DNA from 3 places in the Acidovorax sp. SRI_002 genome. Region 1 is predicted to be linked to each of the others. Evidence: predicted binding sites of a transcription regulator. Region 1 holds the regulator's gene; each other region holds the start of a gene.
What was found. Region 1 encodes FNR, which switches genes on or off when oxygen is low (the NO sensors DNR and NnrR bind a similar motif). Its sites were predicted from a motif close to TTGATNNNNATCAA; they were not measured.
Positions count from the first base shown of each region.

Region 2: the regulator FNR is predicted to act here: its motif matches at 2,288-2,301, upstream of AC2YJX_RS15255 (DUF2189 domain-containing protein).
Region 3: the regulator FNR is predicted to act here: its motif matches at 2,144-2,157, upstream of ubiM (5-demethoxyubiquinol-8 5-hydroxylase UbiM).

Region 1 covers NZ_JBYCZW010000005.1:121,393-125,599, reverse strand. Annotated here, with positions in the region: gene ccoG (cytochrome c oxidase accessory protein CcoG) at 1-1,175, shown strand, start outside; gene AC2YJX_RS14655 (FixH family protein) at 1,249-1,530, shown strand; gene AC2YJX_RS14650 (hypothetical protein) at 1,582-1,875, shown strand; gene fnr (fumarate/nitrate reduction transcriptional regulator Fnr) at 1,943-2,665, opposite strand; gene hemN (oxygen-independent coproporphyrinogen III oxidase) at 2,853-4,207, shown strand, end outside.
Region 2 covers NZ_JBYCZW010000005.1:229,944-234,150, forward strand. Annotated here, with positions in the region: gene AC2YJX_RS15240 (sensor histidine kinase N-terminal domain-containing protein) at 1-13, shown strand, start outside; gene AC2YJX_RS15245 (Bug family tripartite tricarboxylate transporter substrate binding protein) at 61-1,098, shown strand; gene AC2YJX_RS15250 (DUF2788 domain-containing protein) at 1,149-1,361, opposite strand; gene AC2YJX_RS15255 (DUF2189 domain-containing protein) at 1,358-2,212, opposite strand; gene AC2YJX_RS15260 (HAD-IA family hydrolase) at 2,325-3,068, opposite strand; gene hemH (ferrochelatase) at 3,128-4,207, shown strand, end outside.
Region 3 covers NZ_JBYCZW010000003.1:259,629-263,835, forward strand. Annotated here, with positions in the region: gene metC (cystathionine beta-lyase) at 1-640, opposite strand, end outside; gene AC2YJX_RS09345 (AraC family transcriptional regulator) at 700-1,503, shown strand; gene AC2YJX_RS09350 (hypothetical protein) at 1,638-2,054, shown strand; gene ubiM (5-demethoxyubiquinol-8 5-hydroxylase UbiM) at 2,247-3,524, shown strand; gene AC2YJX_RS09360 (class I SAM-dependent methyltransferase) at 3,559-4,207, opposite strand, start outside.

The DNA of each region.
Region 1 (4,207 bases):
TGTACCCCCAGGATTTCATCTATCTCACGGGCCTGCTCATTATCTCGGCGTTGTCGCTGTTCCTGTTTACGGCGGTGGCGGGGCGGCTTTGGTGTGGATTTGCGTGCCCGCAAACGGTCTACACCGAAATGTTCATGTGGATCGAGCACAAGATCGAAGGTGATCGCAGTGCACGGCTTCGGCTGGACAATGGGCCCTGGACCTTCGAGAAGGTTCGCAAGAAGTTTTTTAAGCAGGTCATCTGGATTGCCGTGGCGTTGTGGACGGGGTTCACGTTCGTGGGCTATTTCGTGCCCATCCGCGAACTCGGGGCAGAGCTGCTGGCGGTGCAGGGTGGCTGGCAGATTTTCTGGGTACTGTTCTATGGCTTTGCCACCTATGGCAATGCCGGCTATATGCGCGAACAGGTGTGCAAATACATGTGTCCCTATGCGCGCTTTCAGAGCGCCATGTTCGACAAGGACACGCTGATCGTTACCTACGACCCAGAACGCGGTGAGCAGCGTGGGCCGCGCAAGAAGAACATCGACTACAAGGCCCAGGGGTTGGGCGATTGCATTGACTGCTCGCTGTGTGTGCAGGTGTGCCCTGTGGGCATCGACATTCGCAAGGGCTTGCAGTACGAATGCATCGGCTGTGGCCTGTGCGTGGACGCCTGCAATACCGTGATGGACAAGATGCAGTATCCGCGCGGGCTCATCCGGTTTTCTACGCAGAATGGCGTGGCCAAACGGTGGAGTCAGTCGCAGATCCTGCGCCGTGTGCTGCGGCCACGAGTGCTGATATACAGCGCGGTTCTGGTGGCCCTGTGCGTAGGCATGATGGCCAGCCTTGTCACACGCACGCCTTTGAAGGTGGATGTGGTGCGTGATCGGGCGGCGCTGTCGCGCATCGTGGCGGGTGGAAAGCTGGAGAACATCTACCGCCTGCAGATCATGAACGCCACTGAAGGCCCCCAGCGCTATCGCATCAGTGTGCGTGGCCTTGAAGGGCTGGAAGTCGCTTCTGATGCCGAGGTGGACATCGGTGCGGCGGAGTCCCGGTGGGTGGCCGTCCGTCTGCAGATACCCTATGGATCAGCCCCTTCAGGATCACATGCCGTGCAGTTCGATGTGCAGGCCTTGGGCGCGGACGCCCATGTGAGCGAGAAATCCGTGTTTCTGGTGCCGCGATAACGCAGCGCGCGCCCGGGTGCAAGACCTTCGCGGGTCTTGCTTTGAGCAAGATAATTTTTGAGGAGTAAGCACCATGCCATCCAGTTCCGCCCTCGGCACTGCCCCTTCTGCCGCTGCACCCTGGTGGAGGTTTGGCCATGTGTGGCTGATCATCGCCGGTCCCGTGATCGTGATCATTGCAGGGTTTGTGACCCTGTGGCTCGCGATATCGCGCCCCGACCCTGTGGTCGCGGAAGATTATTACCGCCAGGGCATCGAGATCAACAAGACACTGGCCACCCCAGAAAAAAGCCTGTTGCCAGCCATGAAGGGCCGCAACCACGCTGCCACCCCGGTCCAGGACCAGCCGCGCTGAACCCACCTGGCCGGGCAGCATGCCTGCACGGCCTTACCAGGAGACAAACCAATGTGGATGCAACGCGTGATGTGGATTGCCTGGCCGGCCTTTTTGATGGCCGGTGTGATGGAAATGCTGGTTTTTGCGATGGTGGATCCGCAAGACCTGCACTGGTTTGGGCAGCCGTTGGCATTGTCACGGCAGGGCGTGTACACGCTGGCCTTTTTTGCGTTCTGGATGATCACGATGGCATCCAGCGCGTTGACCACGCTGCTGGCCATGTCACCGTTTGAACTTAACCGTTGCCCGGTTCCCGAAGGCGAGCGTCCCGATGACTGCCGCAAGACATCATCGTGCCCTTGAGCGGTAGTGCCACCTATTGGCAAAGGTAATGTGGTAAGGACTGCCAGGATGGCAGACGACAGCAGGTTCAGTGGCAGGCTTGCTGGTTGTTCACGATGCGCTTGAGGGCCTCGGTCTCCAGGATGCGCACATGGCGCTGCTTGACCTCGACAATGCCTTCTTCCACGAACTTGGAGAAGGTGCGGCTCACGGTTTCGAGCTTGAGGCCCAGGTAGCTACCGATCTCTTCGCGGGTCATGCGCAGCACGAGCTCGGACTGCGAGAACCCCCGGGCGTGCAGGCGCTGAACCAGGTTGAGCAGGAACGCGGCCAGGCGCTCCTCAGCGCGCATGCTGCCCAGGAGCAGCATCACGCCATGCTCGCGGACAATCTCGCGGCTCATGATCTTGTGCACATGGTGCTGCAATGCGGTGACTTCGCGGGACAGTTCTTCGATGCGGTCAAACGGCATGACGCAGACTTCCGCGTCTTCCAGGGCCACCGCATCGCAGGTGTGGTGGTCATTCACGATGCCATCAAGGCCGATGATCTCGCCTGCCATCTGAAAACCCGTGACCTGGTCACGCCCGTCTTCGGTGGCTACACATGTTTTGAAGAAGCCGGTTCGAATGGCATAGAGCGAGGTGAAGGATTCGCCGTTGCGGAAAAGGGTTCCACCGCGTTTGATCTTGCGGCGAACGGCAACGACCTCGTCAATGCGTTGCAGCTGTTCCTCGCTCAGCCCCACCGGCATGCACAGCTCGCGCAGGTTGCAGTTGGAGCAGGCGACTTTGATGGTGAGCGGGTTCATAGGCACAGAGGCTGGGTAAGGTTTGAGCATATCGCCCCATATGCCTAACAGGCTGGGCCTTTGGGTGCGGGTGGGCGACTGATGTGCATCAAATTGTCGCTGTTCGTCCCGGCCCATCACTTGATGCAGGTCAAGGACGTGGAGTGCAGCTTACGGCACAGTCGAAGTGTACGCAAGGAATTTGCCCATGACCGCTGTTTCGCCCGAGCTGCTGCGCCGTTTCGACGTGCCAGGGCCCCGTTATACCTCTTACCCAACAGCTGACCGTTTCGTCGAGGCCTTTGGGCAGGACGACTACGCGCTTGCCTTGGAGCAGCGCAGGCTGGGCTCCATGACGAAGGCCTTGCCGCTGTCTTTGTACGTGCACATCCCCTTTTGCGAGTCCCTGTGTTACTACTGCGCATGCAACAAGATCATCACCAAACACCATGATCGGGCAGAGGTGTACTTGCGGTATTTGAGCCGCGAGATTGACTTGCACACAGCACACTGCGGCACGGGGCAGGTGGTGAGCCAGCTTCACCTGGGTGGTGGCACGCCCACTTTTTTATCGGACGAGGGCTTGCGGGAGCTGATGGGCATGCTCAAACGCAGCTTTTCGTTGGCGCCGGGCGGGGAGTATTCGATTGAGGTGGACCCTCGCACCGTCAATGCGGACCGCCTTGCAGTGCTGGCGGAACTGGGGTTCAACCGACTGAGCTTTGGGGTGCAGGATTTCGATCCCGAGGTTCAAAAGGCTGTTCACCGCATACAGCCTGCCGAGCAGGTGTTTTCGCTGGTGGAGTCCGCACGTTCGCTGGGTTTTGAATCCATCAATGTGGATTTGATCTACGGCCTGCCTCGGCAGACGCCAGAGTCGTTTGACCGCACGCTGGCCCAGGTTACGCAGCTGCGGCCTGACCGTATCGCGTTGTACGCGTATGCCCATCTGCCAGAACGTTTCAAGCCTCAGCGCCGTATTGTTTCGGCCGAGTTGCCAGCGGCTGCAGGCAAGGTGTCGATGCTCTCCCGTTCGCTGGACGCCTTCATGGATGCTGGGTACGTGTATGTGGGCATGGACCACTTTGCATTGCCTGAGGATGCATTGGCAGTCGCCAAGCGCCAGGGGCGTCTGCACCGCAACTTCCAGGGCTACAGTACGCAACCTGATTGCGACCTGATCGGCCTGGGTGTGTCTGCGATTGGCCGTGTCGGAGCCACCTACAGCCAAAATGCCAAGACCCTGGATGAGTATTACGATTTTCTGAACCAGGGGCGCCTGCCCGTCGTTCGTGGGTTGGCCCTGACGCGCGACGATCTCGTGCGCCGCGCGGTCATCATGGCCTTGATGTGCCAAGGCGAGCTGTTGTTTGAGCCCATGGAGCAAGCGTGGTTGATCGACTTTCGCCACTACTTCTCTGCGGAGCTGGCGCAACTGGAAACCATGGCCGAGCAGGGGCTTGTGGTGGTGCGGCCCGATGGGGTCGAGGTCACTGCCATGGGCTGGTTCTTTGTGCGTGGCATTGCCATGGTCTTTGACCGTTACCTGCAGGCTGACCGCAA
Region 2 (4,207 bases), 110 kb from region 1:
GCCCCGGGGCTGAAAACCCCCATCCCGCAGCACCCCAGATTCCGCCAGAATTCGCCCCGCATGCCGTCCGCACCACTCCCCCTCCCCACCCTGCCCCGCCGCCGCGCCCTGCAGTGGCTGGCAGCACTGGCGGGCACTTCAGGCGCTGCGCACGGGCCTGCTGCGTGGGCGGCCGACGCATCGCAGGAGCCCGCCGAATGCATCGCCCCCTCCCGCCCCGGCGGCGGGTTCGACCTGACCTGCGGCCTGGCCACGCAGTCCGTGCAAGCCGTGCGCCCCGCACGCCCACCGATGCACACACGCTATCTGCCCGGGGGCATCGGTGCCATGGCGTTTGACCAGGTTGCCACCGGACGGCTGGGCGGGCCAGGCACGCTGGTGGCGTTCTCCAGCGGCTCGCTGCTCAACATCGCACAGGGCCGCTTCGGCCCGCACCCGGTGAGCGCCGTGCGCTGGATCGCCACGCTGGGCACCGACTACGGCGTGGTGGCCGTGCACCGCGATTCGCCCCACCAGCGCCTGCAAGACGTGGTGGCCGCGCTGCGCAAGGACCCGGCCCGCGTGGTGTTTGGCGCGGGCGGCACCCTGGGGAGCCAGGACTGGATAAAAGCCGCCCTGCTGACCCGCGCTGCCGGGCAGGACCCCAAGCGCATGCGCTTTGTGTCATTCGAAGGCGGCGGCGAGGCGCTCAAGGCCCTGCGCGGCGGCCACATCGGTGTCTTCACCGGCGATGCGGCCGAGGCCCGGCAGGCCCTGGAAAAAGGCGCACCCCTGCGCTTTCTGGCCGTGCTGGCCCAGGCCCGCCTGCCCGGCGCCCTGGCCGACCTGCCCACGGCGCGCGAACAGGGCGTGGACCTTGTCTGGCCCACGGTGCGCGGCCTGTACATGGCCGCCACCGCCCCCGATGCCGCCGTGCGTGCCTGGGTCATGGCTTTCGCCGATGCGCTGGCCGCACCCGGTTATGCCGCGCTGTGCAGCCAGTACGGCCTGTACCCGTTTGCGCGCACCGGCGCGGCGCTGGATGAGTTCGTGCAACGCAGTCTGGCCGACTACCGCCAGCTGGCGCAGGAGCTGGGCCTGCGGTCCTGGCCCCGCTGAGGCGGCTGCTGCAGAGCCCGTACGGAGGTCTCAGAGGACCTCTGGCCCGCTCACTTCTCCAGCCACCACTGGATCACCACCTTGGCCAGGAACCCCAGAAACCCCACGCCCAGGCCCAAAAACAGCACAAAAGTGCCAAACCGCCCGGCCTTGGACTCCCATGCCAGCTGGCCGATGATGAACAGCATGTAGACGATGAACGCCCCCACGCCGTAGGTGAGGAAGAAGCCCGAGATCTGCGCCTCGGTGAAGCCAAAAATCACGATGCCCCTCCAGGCGTGCGCGCTGTTGCAGCGGGTGCAGCCAGGTCGCGCTCGGGCAGGCTGGATGCATCCACCAGGTCGCGGTAGGCGTGCCAGCTGGCGTGGCCCAGCATGGGCATCACGGCGATCAGGCCCAGCAGCAGCGAGCCCAGGCCCAGCAAGGTAAAGCCCAGGATGATCGCCGCCCAGAACGCCATGGGCAGCGGGTTGACCACCACGGCCTGCCAGCTGGTCAGCACCGCCTGCAGCAGCGTGGCGCGGCGATCCAGCAGCAGCGGCATGGCCACCACACTGGACGCAAAAATCGGCGCGGCCATCAGGCTGCCCAGGGCCAGCCAGATTTCAAACAACCAGCCATCGCGCGCCATAACCACGTGGCGCAGAAAGTCGAGCGGCGTTTCGATGGGCACCGGCGCCAGCAGCGTGATGAGCGCCGCCGATGTCATGACCCAGCCCGAAGCCGCCAGCGCCAGCAGGGCGCCAAACTGCACCATGCACCAGTAGTCGTTGCCCCATTTGTTCACATGGCTGTTCTGCCAGTTGAACCATGTCTTCAGCACCACGCCCAGGTTGGCGCTTTCGCGGCGCTCCAGCGCGCGGCTCAGCGCATACAGGCTGGTGGCCAGCACCGGCGCCACCACCAGAAAGCCCGACAGCGCCCCCGCCAGCAGCCAGAAGCGGTGGTGCCCCACCGCAAAGATGGCCGCCCCGAACAGCGTGAGCGCCAGCCCATGCGCAAAGCTGATCCAGCCCGCGCGCGCCATGTCGCGCCAGGCCAGCACCAGCCAGGCCATGGGTTGCATGAGGCCGATGGTGCGGATGGCGGGCAATGGCGGGGGATTACGGGGCATGTTGGGAGGGGTCGCTCAGCGACGGGTGAGTGTGACTTCATCGGGCAGCGGCTTCAACCACCGCACGCCCAAACCTTGACCTGAGGCAAGAAATCGAACCGAGGGAAGCCCGTCAGGCCAACAGCCTGCACAGCGCAGTGAGGCTGTCCACCGTGGCATGCGGCGGTGTGTCGTCGTGCGGCCAGGGGTGGTTGGCGCTGTTGATCCACACGGCCTGCATGCCCGCGTTCAGCGCGCCCTGCGCATCCAGCGTGGCGTCGTCGCCCACGTGCAGCACCTCGTGGGGTAGCACATCGACGGCCGTGGCGGCAGCGTGAAAAATGCGCGCATCGGGCTTGGCCACGCCAAACTCCGACGCGCTGATGCTGTGGCGAAAGTAGTGGCCGATGCCGATGCGGTGCACATCGGCATTGCCGTTGGACACCGCCACCACCGGGTAACGCGCCGACAAGAAGGCCAGCGTGTCGTGCGCGTCGTCAAACAGCTCCACGCGCATGCGCTCGGCAAAGAACAGGTCAAACGCCGGTTCGGCCAGCGCAGGCTCGTCGCCCGCCTGGGTCAGCGCCAGGCGGATGGACTCGCGCCGCAGCGCGCTCAGGTCGTGCAGCAGGTCGGGTCGCAGCGCCACCATCTGGTTGCGGATGGCGCGCAGCGATTCGGTGCTGGAGAACAAGGTTGCCGTGGCGGGCGCATGGTGCGTGAGCCAGTCCAGCAGCACGTTTTCAGCCCGCGTGATGGTGGGCCAGATGGGCCAGAGCGTGTCATCCAGGTCGATGGAGATGGCGCGGATGCGGGAGGTGTCCAGCTGCAGCGCGGTGGGCTGGGCAGCGGGCAGTTCAGCGGGGGAATCGGGCATGGTCTGCAGAGAATACTCCACGGTCACCGAAGGGCCGGTCCGTTTGCCACAATCGGGGCATGCGCTCACCCTTCCACACCGAACCCCCTTACACCCACGGCCAGGCCGAACGCACTGGAGTGCTGCTGTGCAACCTGGGCACGCCAGACGAACCCACGGCCCCGGCCGTGCGCCGCTATCTGGCGCAGTTCCTGGGTGACCACCGCGTGGTGGAGATCCCCAAACTCGTGTGGCTACCCATCCTGCACGGCATCATCCTGCGCACGCGCCCGGCCAAGTCGGCCGCCAAATACGCCAGCATCTGGACGCCCGAGGGCTCGCCCCTGGCGCACTGGACGGCCAAGCAGGCCACGCTGCTGCGCGGCTGGCTGGGCGAGGCGGGCCACGCGGTGCTGGTGCGCCATGCCATGCGCTATGGCAACCCGTCCATCGCCAGCCAGCTTGATGCGCTCAAGGCCGAAGGCGCCACACGCATCCTCATCCTGCCGCTGTATCCGCAGTACTCGGCCACCACCACGGCCAGCGTGTTCGACGCCGTCTACACCTGGGCCGCCGCCACCCGCAACGTGCCCGAGCTGCGGTTTGTGAACCGGTACCACGACGCCCCCGGCTACATCGACGCGCTGGCCCGCACCATCGAATCGCACTGGAAGACCCACGGCCAACCCGACCAGCTGGTGATGAGCTTTCACGGCGTGCCCGAACGTACGCTGCACCTGGGCGACCCCTACCACTGCGAGTCGCGAAAGACCGGCCGCCTGCTGGCCGAGCGCCTGGGCCTGCGCGAAGACCGCTACCGCATCACCTTCCAGTCGCGCTTTGGCAAGGCCAAGTGGCTGGAACCCTACACCCAGCCCACCATCGAGGCCCTGGGCAAGGCGGGCACACGCCGGGTGGACGTGGTGTGCCCCGGCTTCACCAGCGACTGCCTGGAGACGCTGGAAGAAATCAACATGGAAGTGCGCGAGGCGTTCCTGCACGCAGGCGGGCAGGAGTTTCACTACATCCCCTGCCTGAACGACAACAGCCACTGGATCACGGCGCTGAGCCGCGTGGCGCAACAGCACCTGGCGGGCTGGCCCACCGAGGTGCCCACCGCTGCGGCGCTGGCCGATGCGCGCAGCCATGCGCTGGCCGGT
Region 3 (4,207 bases), on a different contig from region 1:
CCAGCATGAGGTCGGAGTGCCCGTTGATGTATTTGGTGGCCGAATGGATGGCGATGTGCACACCCAGGGCGTGGGCGTCAAAAAACACCGGCGTGCCCCAGGTGGCATCCACCGCCACCGGGATGTGGCGCTGGCGTGCCGCCGCGCACACGGCGCGCACGTCCAGCATCTCCATGGTCAGCGACGCGGGGGTCTCGATGTAGACCAGGCTGGTGTTGTCCCGCAGGTAGGGCGCGATGTCGGCGCCTTCCGGAAAGTACTCGACGGTGGTGCCCTGCGGCACCAGTTCCTGGTCGCAGAAGATGCGCGTGGGCCCGTACACACCCTGGTTCAGCAGCAGGTGGCGGCCCGGCCCCGCATGGGCACTGAGCACGGCCACGATGGCCGCCAGTCCGCTGGCTGTGGCCAGGCAGGTTTCTGCGCCCGACAACGCGGCCATGCAGCGCTGCAGCTCAAACGTGGTGGAGGTGCCCGAGCGGCCGTAGCGCGGCGAGTCGAACACGGTCTGGTGGTGCGCGTGTTTGTAGGCAGCCAGGGTGTCGAACACGACGGTCGAGGCCCGCACCAGCGGCGGGTTGATGGCCTGGGCGGCGCGGGCCGTCTGGCGGCCCGAATGGACAAGGAAGGTGGTGGTGTGCATGGGCTGGGGGCGGGTTCCGGGGAAGGAGTGGGGAGGAGGTGGTTTCATAATAGGACGGCATGTCAGCACCAGAACGCCAACAAACATCGCCAGGGCGCCAAGACGCCGGCCTGTGGGCCACGCTGGCAAAAACGCACGCGGCCGGCACGCTTTTGCCAGCGCACCAGCACCGCAGCGGCCAGCTGGTGTTTGCCACGCGGGGCGTGATGCTGGTGGAGACACCCCACGCGCGCTGGACCGTGCCGCCGCAGCGGGCGCTGTGGGTGCCCCCGCACCACACCCATGCGATCGAAATCCTCTCTGCCACCGACCTGCGCACGGTGTACTGCCAGCCGGCGCTGGTGGCGCAGTGCGCATCGTTTGCGCGCCGGGACGAGGTGCACGCAGTGATCGCGTCGCCGCTGATCCAGCAGCTGGTGCTGGGGCTCTTCAACGGCGGGTTCGACCACCCCACGCGGCAGCTGATGGTGTCCCTGCTGCTGCATACGCTGCAGCACACGCCCTGTCTGCCCACCCACCTGCCGATGCCTGCCAGCGAAGGGCTGCGGCGCGCGCTCGCGCTGTTGCTGCAGGCCCACCAGTGGCAGCTCTCGCTGCACGAACTCGCGGCCGAGGCCGCGATGTCCGACCGCACCTTCACCCGGCGCTTCACGGCGGAAGCGGGCCTGAGCTTTCGCGCCTGGCGCCAACGTGCGCGCATCATTGCCTCGCTCGATCTGCTGGCCTCGGGCCGCCCGGTCAAGGGCATCGCTCACGCCCTGCAGTTCGAGAGCCCCGCCGCGTACATCGCCTCGTTCCGCACGCTGCTGGGCTGCACACCGAACACCTTCCGCCAGGGACAGCACGGCGACACGCACCCATAGCCACCGTACGGGCAGACCCTGCCCTGGGGCCGCGCTGGGTGCCGGGAGCCTCCTCTATCATTCGCAGTCCGCAGCCCTGGCGCTGCCCGACACACTCTCCGATCCGCCCCCACATTCTTCCGATGCATCTCCTCATGTCCGCCTGGCCTGTCCTGGCCCTGCTGCTGCCCGCCCTGGTGCTGGTGTCGGCCATCTACTTCCTGGCCAAGGGCGACCGCAGGGCGTTTGCGCAGCTCCTGGCCCTGCTGGCCTGCTGGGTCATCGGTGCGTTGCTGATGGAGTTCTTCATCTTCATGGCGGCACGCATGGCACGTTCGGGCAGCGCGGCCATGCCGGTGCTGGGCACGGGCACACGCCAGCTGCTGGAGACCATGGCCAGCCCGCGCTCCATCGCCGCACCACCGCTGTCGCTGGCCGCCATGGCGGCCTACAGCGTGCTGGCGGCGTACCTGTGGGTGCTGGTCACCTGGGGGCTGCACCTGCGCGGCAAGCCAGCGGGTGGCGCCCGCAAGAAGCCCGCCAAGGGCGCGCGCAAACCGGCACGCTCGTAACGCACCATAATTTTTGATGTTTTAAGGCCCTAGCGCTTATCCTGCATCATTTTTTAGCTATTTAATTTATAGCATTCAGGCACCCTGCCTTGATGCAGGGCAAACCGCCGCGCGGAGTGCCCGCCCACAATGGCAAGCCCCACCCCACGGTTGCAGGGTGGATGCCGGGCTGCTTCGCCCGGTCTTCTTGCCATGACCTCCTCCTCACACAGCGACGTTCTCATCGTCGGCGCGGGCCCTGCGGGCCTGTCGCTGGCCATTTCCCTGGCGCAGGCCGGGTTCTCCACCACCGTGGTCGAACAGCAGTCTGAGGCCACGCTGGCCCACCCCGCGCCCGATGGCCGCGAGATCGCGCTCACCCACCCCAGCGTGGCCACGCTACAGCGGCTAGGCACCTGGGCCGGCCTGGCGCCCCACGAGGTGGGCACCATCCGCGAAGCGCAGGTGCATGACGGCCCGCTGGGCCAGCGCAGCGCCCTGCAGCTGGGCACCCAGGGTACGGGGCTGGAGGCTCTGGGCTTCATCGTGCCCAACCACGCACTGCGCCGCACGGCCTATGCCGTCGCGGCACGCACACCGGGTATCCGCATCGTGACCGGCGCCCAGGTGGTGCGCGTGGCCACGCAGTCCACCCATGCCGAGCTGGAGTACTTGCCCCAGGCTTCCGCCGGTGCCCCCAGCGATGGCCCTGCGCCATCGCCACAGCGCCTGCAGGCCCCGCTGCTGGTGGCGGCGGACAGTCGCTTCTCGGCCACGCGGCGGCAGCTGGGCATTGGCGCACGCATGACGGACTTTGGCCGCACCGTGATCGTCTGCCGCATGCGCCATGCCCAACCCCATGGCGGCGTGGCGCACGAGTGTTTTGGCTATGAACGCACGCTGGCGGTGCTGCCCTTGCCCAATGACCCCCAAGAGGGGCATGCGCTGTGCTCGGTGGTGGTCACGGCGGGCACTGCCGACGCAGGTGCGCTGATGGCCCAGAGCCCGCAGGCCTTCGCCGCTACGGTGCAGGCCCAGCTGGGCGACCGCCTGGGGCCTTTGCAGCTGGAGGGCGAACGCCACGCCTACCCGCTGGTGGCCGTGTATGCACAGCGTTTTGCAGACCACCGCTGCGCGCTGCTGGGCGACGCCGCCGTGGGCATGCACCCCGTGACGGCGCATGGCTACAACCTGGGTCTGGCCGGTGTGGAACGCCTGACAGCCGCCGTGGTGGCGGCCCGCAGCCAGGGCCACGACATCGGCAATGGCGAAGCCCTGGCCACCTATGCGCGGGCGCACCACCGCCACGCATGGCCGATGTACGAGGGCACCAATGCCATCGTGCGGCTGTATACCGACACGCGCCCCGTGCCGCGCCTGCTGCGGCAGCTGGTGCTGCAGGGCGCGCGGCGGCTGCCGCCGCTGCAGGCCGCCATCGTGGGGCAGCTGACGGGCAAGGCGCCGGTGTGGGCGCAGCTGGCGCGCTCCTAGGAGCGTGCTGCCAAGCAGCCACCGGCGAGCAGCTTTACGCGCCGTCCACGCCGAGGGTCGCCATGCCATACAGCGGCGCCCCCAGCCACGGCCACCACAGGGTCTCCAGCACCACACCCGGCCAGCCATAACACTCCGACACGCTCTGCTGGCGCAGCAGCGCCAGGCGCGGGTGTGCGGCGGTCAGCTCGTCCATGCTGCCCACGCCCCAGTGGAACTCCGCCCCCGTGGGTCCCACGCTGGCGTGCTGCGCCGCGCGGCCCACGGCACGGTGCGTCATGACATCAATCACCAGGCGCGAGCCTTCCGGCGCGCACTGCGCAAACTCGCGCAGCACGGCCTGCACCTGCGCGGGCTGCAGGTACATGAGCACCCCTTCGCAGACGATGAACACCGGCTGCACGCCCGCGCCATCGCCCTCCCCTTCCTCCTTTGGCAGCCCCAGCCGCTGCCACCAGCCAGGCTGCGTGATGTCCACCGTGGCATGGCGCGTGCGCGGGCAGCGCACCGGCAGCAGCTCGCGGCGCAGGTCCATGACCTCGGGCAGATCAGCATCGAGCCACTGGTTGGCGCCCGTATCGAGCCACTGAAAGTGGTGCGACAGGCCACAGCCCAGGCTCACGCCGCCAGCCTTCGGGTGCGCAAGGAAGAAACTGCGGCCCGCATCCTTGATGGCGCGCGTG